Regions from separate parts of the Paenibacillus sp. NPDC058898 genome, predicted to be linked through region 3. Evidence: predicted binding sites of a transcription regulator. Region 3 holds the regulator's gene; each other region holds the start of a gene.
The links. Region 3 encodes Rex, which represses fermentation and respiration genes when NADH is low (regulators of the CRP and FNR family bind a similar motif). Its sites were predicted from a motif close to TTGTGAAATATTTCACAA; they were not measured.
Positions count from the first base shown of each region.

Region 1 (3,149 bases), on a different contig from region 3:
ACTAAATACAGGTAATTGTTAAGTGAATTTTCTTTGACCTCTTCTCTCTCCTAGGGCAAGGGAGTCTATACGTTAAATAAGTGCAGAATAATAACGGGGGTGTCCCAAAAGATCTTAGATCTTGCGAGAGCCCCCCCTTCTTGCTGCTAGAAGACGCTCCATGTACGAATCGTTCCTACCATCGCTGTTGCCCCCACATTTCTTGGAATGGTTCTGAGCAAGGATGAAATGTGGGAGCAAAGGCGAGCGCTGACGCTTGTCCGGAATCGTTTCGTCCTCTCCGCTACGCCGTGCAGATTGCTTACTTTTTTAGACGCAGAGAAACCGTTCTTTGGTAAAATGGAGGTGCTACCCAAACCATTTACGAAAGGAACGGTTTCTTACGGAAGCGGATCTATCGAAGCGAAAGCTGCGAAGGTTGTCCGCTCAAAAAAACATGTACGAAAGCCGAGGGAGACCGTGAGCCTGGAGGTCTCCCTCGGCTTTCGCTTGCCCATAATTTGCTCAAGAAGGCGGCCAATGATCAAAACAGAAGCCATAGCGGTGTGGGAATAACATCCTGAGCACCGCCATGGCTTTATTTGACACACTTTCTGTTTATGAGAGCCGTACGTCAAGCAACTAAATCTACTTTTGGGACGCCACGTTATTTTGTATTTAATATTCATCCAGCATACGTTAATTCACTTTCACACGGTCATCAAGGTTATACCGCTTGACGAATCCGTTCGAACAAGATGTTGTTTTCCAGATGGATATGCTCGAAGGTGTCCTTTTCAAGCATCGCCAACCGTTGATAGACCAACCGATACGTACCGCAGGCATCCGACGGAAGTTCGAAATCAGCGGTTACTTCCCGGAGCTCCTGAAGCAGTTTGCCTGCTTGAGCATGTTCATGTTCCAGTTCAGACACATGCGGCTTAAGCTCCGCTGCAGCCTGGTGGTTAGGCTCTGCAACAAATTTCAAAATGAGCGGAAATACATGCTCGTCTTCATCCTTCGTATGATCCAGCAGTTCTTTTTTCAGATCGGAGAAAAGCTCCTGCACCCGAAGAAGTTCGGGATGATGCCCCCCATGAACGCGGGCTAATTTCGTCACATACGGCGTTAAAGCAGGTAATTCATCCCGCAAGAAGGCATGATGTTTCTGCTGGATGTATTCAATCAGTTCGGATTCCTTCAGTGAAGCCGGACGGCTTTCTTGATAATCTGCAAACTTGCTCTCCACGGACCGAACCTGCTCCAAAACGGCGGCGGGTTCCAAATTGCGCTGTTTAGCCGCCTCTTCTAAAGGCACCTGCCCTCCACAACAAAAATCAATGCGAAGTGATCGGAATAAATCCGCGGTTTGCGGAATGGATGTAACGATATCGGATACCTGACTCTGAAGCGTGAATGAACTCATGTTCAAACCTCCTTAGACTAAATGCGTCTTTGTGAACTTTTTCACTCTTACAACCCAAGTATATGAAACTCCTATCTTCGTATATGTGATTGCAGTCATACCAAAATCTAACACTATGTGAACGATCAGGATCGGAAAACTACGGGAGCCAAGGCAACATCTTTTTTAGACTTCTTCTTTCTAGCGAGGGGTATTCGGAAAGGAAAATCTCCGTTCTGACCGACAACCTGCTAAGGGGGAAATCCGTCGTAGCCATTGAAGGGCTGGACGAGGCGATTATCTACATTGAGACGTGGAGATTAATATCGAAGAAAAAAACTCTGATACCATCCCGGTAGATAACTCGAAAATTCTGGAGGAAATTGCTCGCGAGAATGAACGTTCCATTACAGAATTATTAATCGGATTAATCCAAAAGACGCAAAAAAAAGAATCCGATATATTCGGATTCGGCGAATTGGTAAGAGCCAAAGAATCATCGTATTGGAAAAGCCATGTTAAATCTGCAGAGCAATGGGGTGAAATCTATAAAAGCGTAACCTTTGATTATCGTGTGACGTCCAAAGTTCGAAGAATCGGGATGAAGGCAGAATGATGGTGCCGGTCATGGTATTCACCTTCATTTCATCCAGGCTTCCGGGCCGACATCATGGACGGTAAGCGGAGGATTGGATCGCTGCTTGCCTGGCGCATATTCGTCTGCACCCACGTCAGGTATATAGCGAATCTGGCCATCCATGTCGTCCGCTGCAACGAATGGAGTCAGGGCAGCGTCTACGGCTGGACTATAGACGGATAATCGAATGAGACCGTCCTTACTGCGCACCAAATGAAGCTCTTGTTTGGTCATCGCTCTGTCCACGATGGGGTTGTTAGAAATCGGTGCATTCCCCGAGAGCATATTTCCCATGTACTCAGCCCGTTCCTGTTCGGGTGCCTGTATCACCGCATCAGTTTCCTGAAATATCGTCCCTGCATGACTAAATATCAGATTGTTATAAATCTTAGTCCCTACCGGCTGATAGGTTCTGCCGCCCAGATTGAAAGTTGTCGTTTGGTTGCCGACATTCACGATTGTATTGTTGTAAATCTGAACGTTATACTGCCGCCAATGTCCGCGCAAAAGTTCCGTTCTTTGTTCGGCAGGCAGATCGCCAAGCCTTGCCGTTTGCTCTTGGTTTCCACCCCAACGAACGATTGGATTCGTACTGCCTTCCGGTCCGCCATCATGTGTTCCGCCATCAAGACGAATCACTTTGTCCGTAAGACCTTCCATGTAATTGTTATAGATTTTGTGATCGTTGCCGTATATCCGGAACCCGCTGCTGCCTGGTGTCACTCCATCGCCAATCAGATGGTTGCCGTAGAAGCTGTTGCGGTTTCCATGTCGCGACACAATACCGCCGTATGAATCACGAATCGTGTTGTACCGTATGATATTGTCACTGCTCTTCACCGATATCACTTCATCTTCACCGTTAAACCCGTCAAACAAATTGTACTGAATCGTAATATAACCGGAAGAGAGCGAGGTACTGGAAAGTCCAAGCCTGATGGCTTCCAACCCGTTGGTTACCCGGGGACCAATCCCGTGAAAATAGTTATACTCAATGACGTCGTATTGCGATATATGCTGTCCACTATGCCCTTCACCATCATAAATCAGGACTGCGCCAAAGCCCTTCTTCGGACCAATATCATTATAAGCGATCCGGTTATGGCTGCTCGTTCCTTCGACTCGAAT
Region 1 is NZ_JBMOSM010000001.1:238,451-241,599, reverse strand. It holds partial or broken gene ACOZB4_RS00930 (transposase) at 381-465, shown strand; gene ric (iron-sulfur cluster repair di-iron protein) at 707-1,405, opposite strand; gene ACOZB4_RS00920 (Ger(x)C family spore germination C-terminal domain-containing protein) at 1,698-2,000, shown strand; gene ACOZB4_RS00915 (chondroitinase-B domain-containing protein) at 2,025-3,149, opposite strand, start outside.
Region 1: ric (iron-sulfur cluster repair di-iron protein) is a predicted target of Rex. The motif match lies at 1,435-1,452, and genes of this name have one in related genera.

Region 2 (3,149 bases), on a different contig from region 3:
GACGGGAAAATGGTTGTGACCGTCACAGCCGACATCCTGTCCAGCGATGTAGGATCGGCCTCCACCAACCTGGAGACTGAAGTGAATAAGCTTGAGCTTCCAGACGGCGTATCCGTCCAATTCGGAGGCGTCACCGAGCAAATCAACGAAACCTTCGGACAGCTTGGACTCGCCATGCTGGCAGCCATCGCGATTGTATACTTTGTGCTTGTGGTTACATTCGGTGGCGGTCTCGCACCGTTCGCCATCCTGTTCTCGCTGCCGTTCATTGTCATCGGAGCCATTATCGGCTTGCTCGTCACAGGCGAGACACTGAATGTGTCTGCACTCATGGGCGTACTCATGCTGATCGGTATCGTCGTGACCAATGCGATTGTATTGATCGACCGCGTAATCCATATGGAGCGCGAAGGAATGAGCACACGCGAAGCCCTGCTTGAAGCCGGCGCTACCCGTCTTCGTCCAATCCTGATGACGGCACTCGCAACGATCGGCGCTCTTCTGCCTCTCGTATTCGGTTGGGAGAGCAGTGCAGGCATCATCTCGAAAGGTCTCGGCATTACGGTTATCGGCGGTCTGATCAGTTCGACGCTGCTCACGCTCGTGGTGGTACCTATCGTGTACGAGTTCCTGATGAAGTTCAGCAAGAAAAGAATCGAAGATTAAGTAGAACAGCAAAGCCCCGGTTTCCTATAATAGGAGATCGGGGCTTTTTTTGATGACTATGATGTTGACGACTATGATGTTGTCTTGCTCGCTAATGTACCAGCACAGCCTCCCTGGAATGCTTCCACGTCTTCAGCATGCTCAGATCCTGTGCGAGGAATTCCTCCAGCAGACTGAATAACGACTGATAAAGCGGACTTTCCGTGGATCCTTTCAGATCCTTGCAGAGGGACGGCACCCATGACAACAGATGCTCCTCCAGAAACTTCTCTTGAACCTCCATCAATTGCAGCATGCTATGTTCACAATACGTATTGTTCAGCATACGGTCATGAAGCAGTGTCATAAATTCCAGTTCAATGGCTATATGATCGTCCGCTTCCCCGTGCAGTTTATTAAAGGCAATACCGACGGATGCATAACAATCGGCTAAATCCTGAGCGCATCCATCCTTCGTATAATGAGACTCTGCTGCCTGACGCTGTTTGGACTGCTGAAGCAATCGGCGGTATTCCGCCCCTTCATATTCGCAAATCCGAACCAATTCCTCAGGTGAGCGTCCACATAAATATGTCATCAGTTCCGTACCAGCCTTCGAACACTCCGCAGCTTTGCTAATTCCACTTCCGCGGCTCCATTCCGCAATCATAGACAAGCTGGGCCAATTGCCCAAAAAATCAATCAGCAGCTCGTAGACCGTCCCCCGGTTTTCAAGCCATCTGTGACAGACGTCAGGCACCTCCAAAGTTTGAACAGGTGATATCGCCATATCGAACCTCCTATTGGTAACCTTTCTTGTTGGATGTGATATCCTTGACAGTATATCTTAGATGAACGCCTAATGAAAGCAGCTAGAAGTGATTTCCGAAAATTTCGGAAAAATCAGGAAACTTTCGGAAATCTAGAATGTCACTACTCGCTTTCAAGGGGAGAAAGCTTTTGTTCACAGCTTCAATATAATGGATCCCGAAAGCGTTTACTGTGATTCTTCTCACAAAAGAATGGCCATTTTGCCGCTGCTTGTCCTGCCGTCATGACCCAAACGGCGCATTGACTCCCGTTCGGGGAATGGCTACAATGTGACCATGCATGCTATAAAGGGGGATTTCCATGATCGAACCGCTTAAAGATTCTTTCGGTCGGGTCCATGATTATATTCGCATCTCGGTGACGGATCGATGCAATCTTCGTTGTGTCTATTGTATGCCGGAAGAAGGAATGGAATTCCAGCCTCATGATCAGATTATGAGCTATGAAGAGATCGCAGCGATCGTGCGCGTCCTTGCCCCTATGGGCGTCTCCAAAGTACGCCTTACCGGCGGGGAACCGCTGGTGCGCAAGGATCTGGAATCCTTGGTCCATATGATTGCTTCCATTGAAGGAATTCAAGATATATCGCTTACCACCAACGGGATCATGCTCCCATCCAAAGCTCGTCTGCTTAAGGAAGCGGGACTCACTCGTATCAACATCAGCCTGGATTCGCTTCATGAGGAGCGTTACGCGCGCATTACGCGCGGCGGACGGGTGCATAAAGTGCTGGAAGGCATTGAAGCCGCTTATGAAGCCGGCCTGGATCCGATCAAACTGAACATGGTGTTAATGAAGGGCTTCAACGAAGACGAAATTCGCGACTTTATCGCTCTAACGCTCGATCGTCCCCTCCATGTCCGCTTTATTGAATATATGCCGATCGGCCAAGCATCCGATGCCTGGCGAGATTCGTATCTGCCGCTGAGCCGGGTATCCGAAGTATGCCAGGAGGCGGGGTGGACCATTCAAGAAGAGCAGGGACCATCCGGCAATGGGCCTTCACGCAACATGAAAGTGGTTGGAGCTACAGGAACCTTCGGTCTGATCCATCCGGTCAGCGATCATTTCTGCGATTCCTGCAACCGCCTCAGGCTGACGGCGGACGGCCACATCAAGGCTTGTCTATACTGGTCCGACGAATTTAACGTGCGCCGTGTCGTCGATGATCCTTCCGCGGTGGCGAACCTGTTCCGCAAAGCGCTGGGCGATAAACCGCTGAATCATGAAATGGCGCTCGCGCTCGAGAAAAAGGCACAAAACCATACTCCCACCGTCCGGCGCATGTCGCAGATCGGCGGATAAACCCGTCTGCTGCGCGTATACTGCCGATGGCAGATTTATTATCGCTAGCCCGCAGTTATATATTAAAATTCCCCGCCAAGCATTTAGTTGGCGGGGTTATTTTTTTAGGATGAGTACCGGTTTCAACGGGCTTTGCACCTTGATGCCGCTATAAAACTCTACTATCCATCCTCAGACAAGTCGGAATTCAGCAGGCCGCCTGCTGCCTCATATTCCCCAGGTGTGTTCATATTAAATAAAATCCTGCGCGGATCAAGGCCCGTCATTGCCTCTAATTGCTCCTCGTGCACAAAGACGGCATTCAGCTCCTGCACCCAGTCCACCATGCGCAGTTGTCCCTTGATCAACCTGTGCTCAAGGCCTTCTAC
Region 2 is NZ_JBMOSM010000005.1:183,694-186,842, forward strand. It holds gene ACOZB4_RS15720 (efflux RND transporter permease subunit) at 1-666, shown strand, start outside; gene ACOZB4_RS15725 (TorD/DmsD family molecular chaperone) at 758-1,435, opposite strand; gene moaA (GTP 3',8-cyclase MoaA) at 1,777-2,781, shown strand; gene mobA (molybdenum cofactor guanylyltransferase) at 2,943-3,149, opposite strand, start outside.
Region 2: ACOZB4_RS15725 (TorD/DmsD family molecular chaperone) is a predicted target of Rex. The motif match lies at 1,646-1,663, and genes of this name have one in related genera.

Region 3 (3,149 bases):
ATCGCCGAGATGAAGGAAGATCTGGACGACTACAGCGCGGACAGTTTGTTAACAGACCTATCGGGTCTGTTTAAGGACCTGGCCGCACACCGCGATGACCTGAGGTCCTTCATGGCTCTGAATGATGAAGGCACGGTATACTGGATGGAGGCTAACGGGAATTTCCGCGGCAAATCGCTGCAGCTTTATGCAGTGCCTGTCGATGTTAGCACTCACTTGAAGGAATTGTTTTTTGACAAGAAACAAAGCGTGATCCTGACATCGGCGACCTTGTCGGTGGATAAATCGTTTCAGTTCATGATCGAGAACTTGGGTCTTCAGGAAGCGGCAGATAGCGGCAACCTGAACACGGTTCTGCTGCCGTCCCCGTTTAATTACAGGGAGCAGGCCCTCCTTGTCGTGCCGCGCGATTTTCCGAGCGTGAAGGGCTCGGTCGGGGATGCACTCTTTGTGAATACACTTGTGCAATCATTGGCCGATACGGCAATCGCTACGCATGGCCGCATGCTTGTGCTGTTCACTTCGTACCGCATGCTGCGTCAGGTTCACGAGCCGTTGAAGGAGGCGCTGGCATCCAGCGATATTACGGTACTGGGACAAGGGATGGACGGAACCAGCCGTACCAAGTTAATCCGGAGATTCCAGGATAGCAGCGCTTCGGTCCTGCTGGGTACGAGCTCCTTCTGGGAAGGGGTAGACATACCCGGGGAGGCGCTCACTTGCCTTGCGATCGTCCGGCTGCCGTTCCAGCCGCCGAATCATCCCTTGGTCGAAGCCAAGAGCGAATTGCTGCAGCAGCAGAAGAAGAACCCGTTCATGAAACTTTCGGTTCCGCAAGCGGTCATTCGCTTCAAACAGGGATTTGGCCGACTGGTGCGGACCGCGCAAGATAAGGGGATTGTCATTGTCTACGATACCCGGGTCATTGAATCCTATTACGGGAAATATTTCTTATATTCTTTGCCGGGGCCGAAGATGGAGCACATGCCGACAGAGGGGATCGTTCCCCGAATTTCGGAATGGCTGCAGGAAGAGGCAGGCATAGAGAACCAAGCTGAATAAAAGTGAAACAATGAACGAAATGATCTGTCACAAAAAAATGTAGTTATTAACCTATTATTAGGGGGAGCATGAATGAAATCGGAAAAAATTTCGGAAGCCGTGGTCCGCAGATTACCTGTATACTTGCGCTATTTGAATGAGCTTCAGAAAAGGGAGGTCTCCACGGTTTCCTCCCAGGAACTGGGACAAAAACTGGACCTCAATCCTGCTCAAATTCGTAAGGACCTAGCGTATTTCGGTGATTTTGGACGGAAAGGGATCGGATATGACGTATCTTATCTGATCGAGAAAATTCGCCAGATTCTAAAGCTGGACCAGAAGATCAATGTCGCATTGATTGGGGCCGGTAATCTTGGACATGCATTATCGAATTACAATGCATTTCTGAAGGACAATATGAAGATTGTGGCGGTTTTCGATTCGTATTCTCCCAAAGTTGGTATGAAAATTAACAATTTGGTTGTACAGCCGATGGAGGAACTGGAGAAGACGGTTCATGAGTACGGCATTCGTATCGGGATAATCACCGTTCCGGATTTTGAAGCGCAGAATGTAGCCAATCAGCTTATCGCCGCAGGCATCGAGGCTATCCTGAATTTTGCGCCAACCATCCTGAAAGCCCCATCCCATATCAGGATTCATACGGCTGATTTTACTACAGATTTGCAGAGTTTGGCCTATTATTTGGATAACGGCAAGGAGGATGCAGGACATGACGATAACGAAGTGGATGGTTAAGAACGGAACGTTTGCGGTATTAGAGGAAGGAAGAACCGTGCTACGCGGATATATGGTTGTGGAGAATGACCGCATAACCTATCTGGGTGAAGAAGAGCCAACCATCCAAGAGGGAACAGAAGTTATCGACGGAACTCATCTGTTTTTCCTACCGGGGTTAGTGAACACGCACGGACATGCGGCGATGTCCCTGCTCCGCGGTTATGGCGACGATCTGGCACTGCAGGTATGGCTTCAGGAAAAAATGTGGCCTATGGAAGCCAAATTCACGGCCGACGATGTATACTGGGGAACCGCACTCTCCGTGCTGGAGATGATCAAAGGCGGAACCACGACATTTGTGGATATGTATGATCATATGGATCAGGTTGCCAAGGTTGTGCAGGACTCAGGAATGCGCGGCGTCCTAATGCGCGGCGTCATCGGATTGTGTCCGCCTGAGGTGCAGCAGCAGAAGCTGGATGAGGCGGTGGTATTCGCGAAAGACTGGCATGGCAAGGCTGACGGGAGAATTACGACGATGATTTCACCGCATGCACCTTATACGTGCCCGCCGGATTTCATCGAAAAATTCGTTCAGGCATCCCATGATTTGAATCTGCCTTTGCATACGCATATGTCCGAAACGGAAACGGAAGTAGCTCAGAATGTAAAAGACTACGGACTTCGCCCTGTTGCCCATTTGGAGAAGCTTGGCATGTTCTCCCGGCCAACGCTGCTTGCGCATGCCGTCCATCTGACCGATGAAGAAATCGAAATCCTGGCCAAGCATCAAGTTATGGTGTCGCATAATCCAGGCAGCAATTTGAAGCTTGCCAGCGGCATCGCTCGCGTGCCTGCACTGCTGAAAGCTGGCGTAACGGTGTCGCTGGGTACCGATGGACCTGCGAGCAATAATAATCTGGATATGTTTGAAGAGATGCGTCTGGCGGCATTGATCCATAAAGGGGTAAGCGGGGATCCAACCGCAATTCCTGCATCCGAAGCGCTTCGGATGGGTACAGAGTATGGAGCCAAGTCAGCCTTCCTCAACGATATCGGTACGCTTGCAGTAGGTATGAAGGCAGATATGATCGCACTGAACACGGATCAGGCGCACTTCCTTCCGAAGACGGATTACATTTCTCATGCTATCTACTCCGCTAGTGCGAAGGATGTTGAGCATGTATGGGTTGACGGTAAGCAGGTAGTGAAGAATGGCGCGAGTCTTACTCTTGATGAGGAACGTATCCGCCGGGAAGCGCAGCGTACCTTTGAGCGTCTTACAACCCTCTAGGGAATAATCAAGGTGAGCGAGGAAGACGGATTTGAAGAAAAAAACGAAGTGGATATTGCTGAGTGTGTCCAGC
Region 3 is NZ_JBMOSM010000016.1:55,581-58,729, reverse strand. It holds gene dinG (ATP-dependent DNA helicase DinG) at 1-1,062, shown strand, start outside; gene ACOZB4_RS29170 (redox-sensing transcriptional repressor Rex) at 1,135-1,800, shown strand; gene ACOZB4_RS29165 (amidohydrolase) at 1,775-3,076, shown strand; gene ACOZB4_RS29160 (DUF5590 domain-containing protein) at 3,108-3,149, shown strand, end outside.

Region 4 (3,149 bases), on a different contig from region 3:
AGCGTGGCTCAAGAGCTCTTAAGCTCGCTGGTCGACCTGCGCGTCGTTAAATATATGAATGTGGGCGAGGATGTGCTCAAGAAACTGCAACAGACCGAGGTGTCTTTAACCAGGCTTCTGGATGATATCCGGCATTTATCCGTTGAACTAAGGCCGGCTTCATTAGACGATTTGGGGCTTGAGGCTGCATTCCGCTCCCATTTTAAATGGATCGCGAAGAATTACGGTATGTTGGTTGAATTCTCTGCGGAGTTAGAGGCAGCCCGCTACGGCAGCGAGATTGAAACAGTTGTGTACCGGGTATGCCAGGAAGCGGTGCTGAATGCCATGAAATATTCAGGAACGGATGAGGTACATGTACGCTTATGTGAAGTGAATGGCTACCTTCAGTTAACCGTCCTGGACCGTGGAGTCGGGTTTAACATGGTCATTGATGAAGCTAAGGGAACCGGACTGGGACTGTACGGGATGCGCGAACGCGCAGAGCTCGTCGGTGGTCAGTTTATTTTGCTTTCCGCTCCCGGTGAGGGTACGACGATTCAGCTTAACATTCCGCTTACGAATGGTGACGACAAGCCGGAGGTGATGGGTACATGAAAATTGTGATTGCGGATGATCATGCCGTGGTCCGCAGCGGGTTTTCCATGATTCTGAATTACCAGGAAGATATGGAGGTCGTCGCGACGGCGGCAGACGGCATGGAGGCTTACACCATGGTGGCGAAGCACCGGCCGAATGTGCTGTTGATGGATTTAAGCATGCCTCCCGGCGAAAGCGGACTGATTGCAACCGGCAAGATCAGCAGTGAATTTCCAGACACGAAAATTCTGATTCTAACCATGTATGATGATGACGATTACCTGTTTCATGTTTTAAAAAACGGTGCTTCAGGTTACGTACTGAAAAATGCGCCGGATGATGAATTAATCTCCGCCATCCGCATGGTGCATAAGGGAGGGACCTATATCCATCCCCAGATGGCTACTTCCCTGGTTCGGGAGTTTATTAAGAAAGATAGCGAGAGCGCGGAACAAGATCCGTTTAACAGTCTGTCCAAACGGGAGATTGAGATCCTGCCCTTGATCGCCAAGGGTTATGGCAATAAGGAGATTGCGGAAAAACTTTTTGTATCGGTCAAGACGGTGGAAGCGCACAAGGCCAAAATTATGGACAAGCTGAATTTGAAAAGCCGCCCGGAGTTAGTGGAATATGCATTAAAGAAAAAATTGCTGGATTTTTAGTCCTTACGTATATAAAAAGGGCGCAATAAAGGGTTGTTGCTTTAAGGAATAGGGAAGTTCCCCGGAGAGATTCAGGGAACTTCCCTATTAGCATTGTGAATAGGTGCACGTACAATAGGAGCTGGGGATCAATTGCCATTCATTACGCTTTAGAAAAGGTGATGGAAATGATCAAAAAGCTGCAGCTTCCGCTGCAAACAATGAATCTGGTGCTTGGCTTTATGGTATGGGTCATCATCTCCGCGCTCTTGCCGTTTATTCGAGAAGATATCTCCATTCCGGCAGACCGGCTCGCTATTCTGACGGCTATTCCGGTGGTGCTGGGTTCGGTCCTCCGGATTCCGCTTGGCTATTACGCCAATGTCGTGGGAGCACGAATTGTTTTTATCGTCAGCTTTATCCTGCTGCTGTTTCCGGTTTATTTTATCAGCTCGGCTTCATCCTTTACGCATTTGGTAATCGGTGGCTTGTTTCTGGGGATCGGAGGGGCCGTGTTCTCGGTCGGTGTGACCTCATTGCCTAAATACTATGCGAAAGAAAAGCTGGGACTCGTAAATGGGATTTACGGGATGGGCAACATTGGCACCGCCATTACCACGTTTGCTGCACCGGTCATCGCGACTCAGATCGGATGGTCCAAAACCGTCCAGCTGTACTTAATTCTGCTGCTGATATTTGCCGTGCTAAATGCACTCTTAGGTGACCGTAAAGAAATCAAGGTGAAAACACCGATTATGGAACAGATCAAGGGTGTATATAAAAATGAAAAACTGTGGTTTTTCTCTCTTTTTTATTTCATCACATTCGGTTCGTTCGTAGCCTTTACGGTGTACTTGCCGAACTTCTTGGTTACCCATTTCGAGCTTGCAAAGGTGGACGCCGGGATGCGGACGGCAGGATTCATTTTGGTAGCCACTTTATTACGTCCTGTAGGCGGCTGGCTTGCGGATAAATTTAAACCGCTGTTCTTATTAATGGGCATATTCTTAGGGCTCACGGCTGCGGCCATCCTGTTGGCATTCTCTCCGTCCATTGGCTTATATACGGCCGGATGCTTAACCATTGCCGTTGGTGCCGGTCTCGGAAACGGCGTTATTTTCAAACTCGTGCCCCTTTATTTCAACAAGCAGGCGGGCATTGTGAACGGTATCGTGTCCATGATGGGCGGCCTTGGCGGATTCTTCCCGCCGCTGATGCTTTCCTTTATCCATTCGGCCACAGGGCAGTATTCCATTGGATTCATGGCCTTATCGCAGGTTGCGCTTGCCAGTTTCGTTATTGTGGTATGGATGTACTACCAAGACAAACTTTCCGTGCAATCCGAGGTGTTTAACTCCACCGGCCAGGGGATTCTGGTTACGGATTCGAACGGTAGGATCAATGCCGTCAATCCGGCATTCACGAAGTTAACCGGATATTCGGAGGAGGAAGTGCTCGGCAAAAATCCGAGCGTATTGAAGTCCGGAAGACAATCACCGGCGTTTTATCAGGCGATGTGGTCTGAAATCAGGGAACACGGGAGCTGGCAGGGGGAGATTTGGAACCGCCGGAAAGACGGAGAAGAGTACTTGGAGCTACTGACGATTAACGCGGTAAAGGACGAATCGGGTGACATCGTACAATATGTGGGTACCTTCAGCGATATTACTTATCATCCGCCTGGCCGTTGTTCGAATGGCTGAAGATATAAATCAGGATGGGTATGAGTTGATGGATTGGAGAGGGAGAGACGCATGAAAAAGATGAGGATTGTCATCCCACGGGAGCATGGTGGCTGGGCTATGGTCAGTGTACCCTATATCATAGGAATGGCGGCAGCCAAGCCGGTTCTGCTGCACCTTCCGCTATTTTTGGCCTGGTTATGTTTATACATGGCGTCCTATCCGTTTCTGCAATCCTTAAAGAAGA
Region 4 is NZ_JBMOSM010000004.1:479,331-482,479, forward strand. It holds gene ACOZB4_RS14175 (ATP-binding protein) at 1-597, shown strand, start outside; gene ACOZB4_RS14180 (response regulator transcription factor) at 594-1,241, shown strand; gene ACOZB4_RS14185 (nitrate/nitrite transporter) at 1,409-2,923, shown strand; gene ACOZB4_RS14190 (YwiC-like family protein) at 2,975-3,149, shown strand, end outside.
Region 4: ACOZB4_RS14185 (nitrate/nitrite transporter) is a predicted target of Rex. The motif match lies at 1,335-1,352, and genes of this name have one in related genera.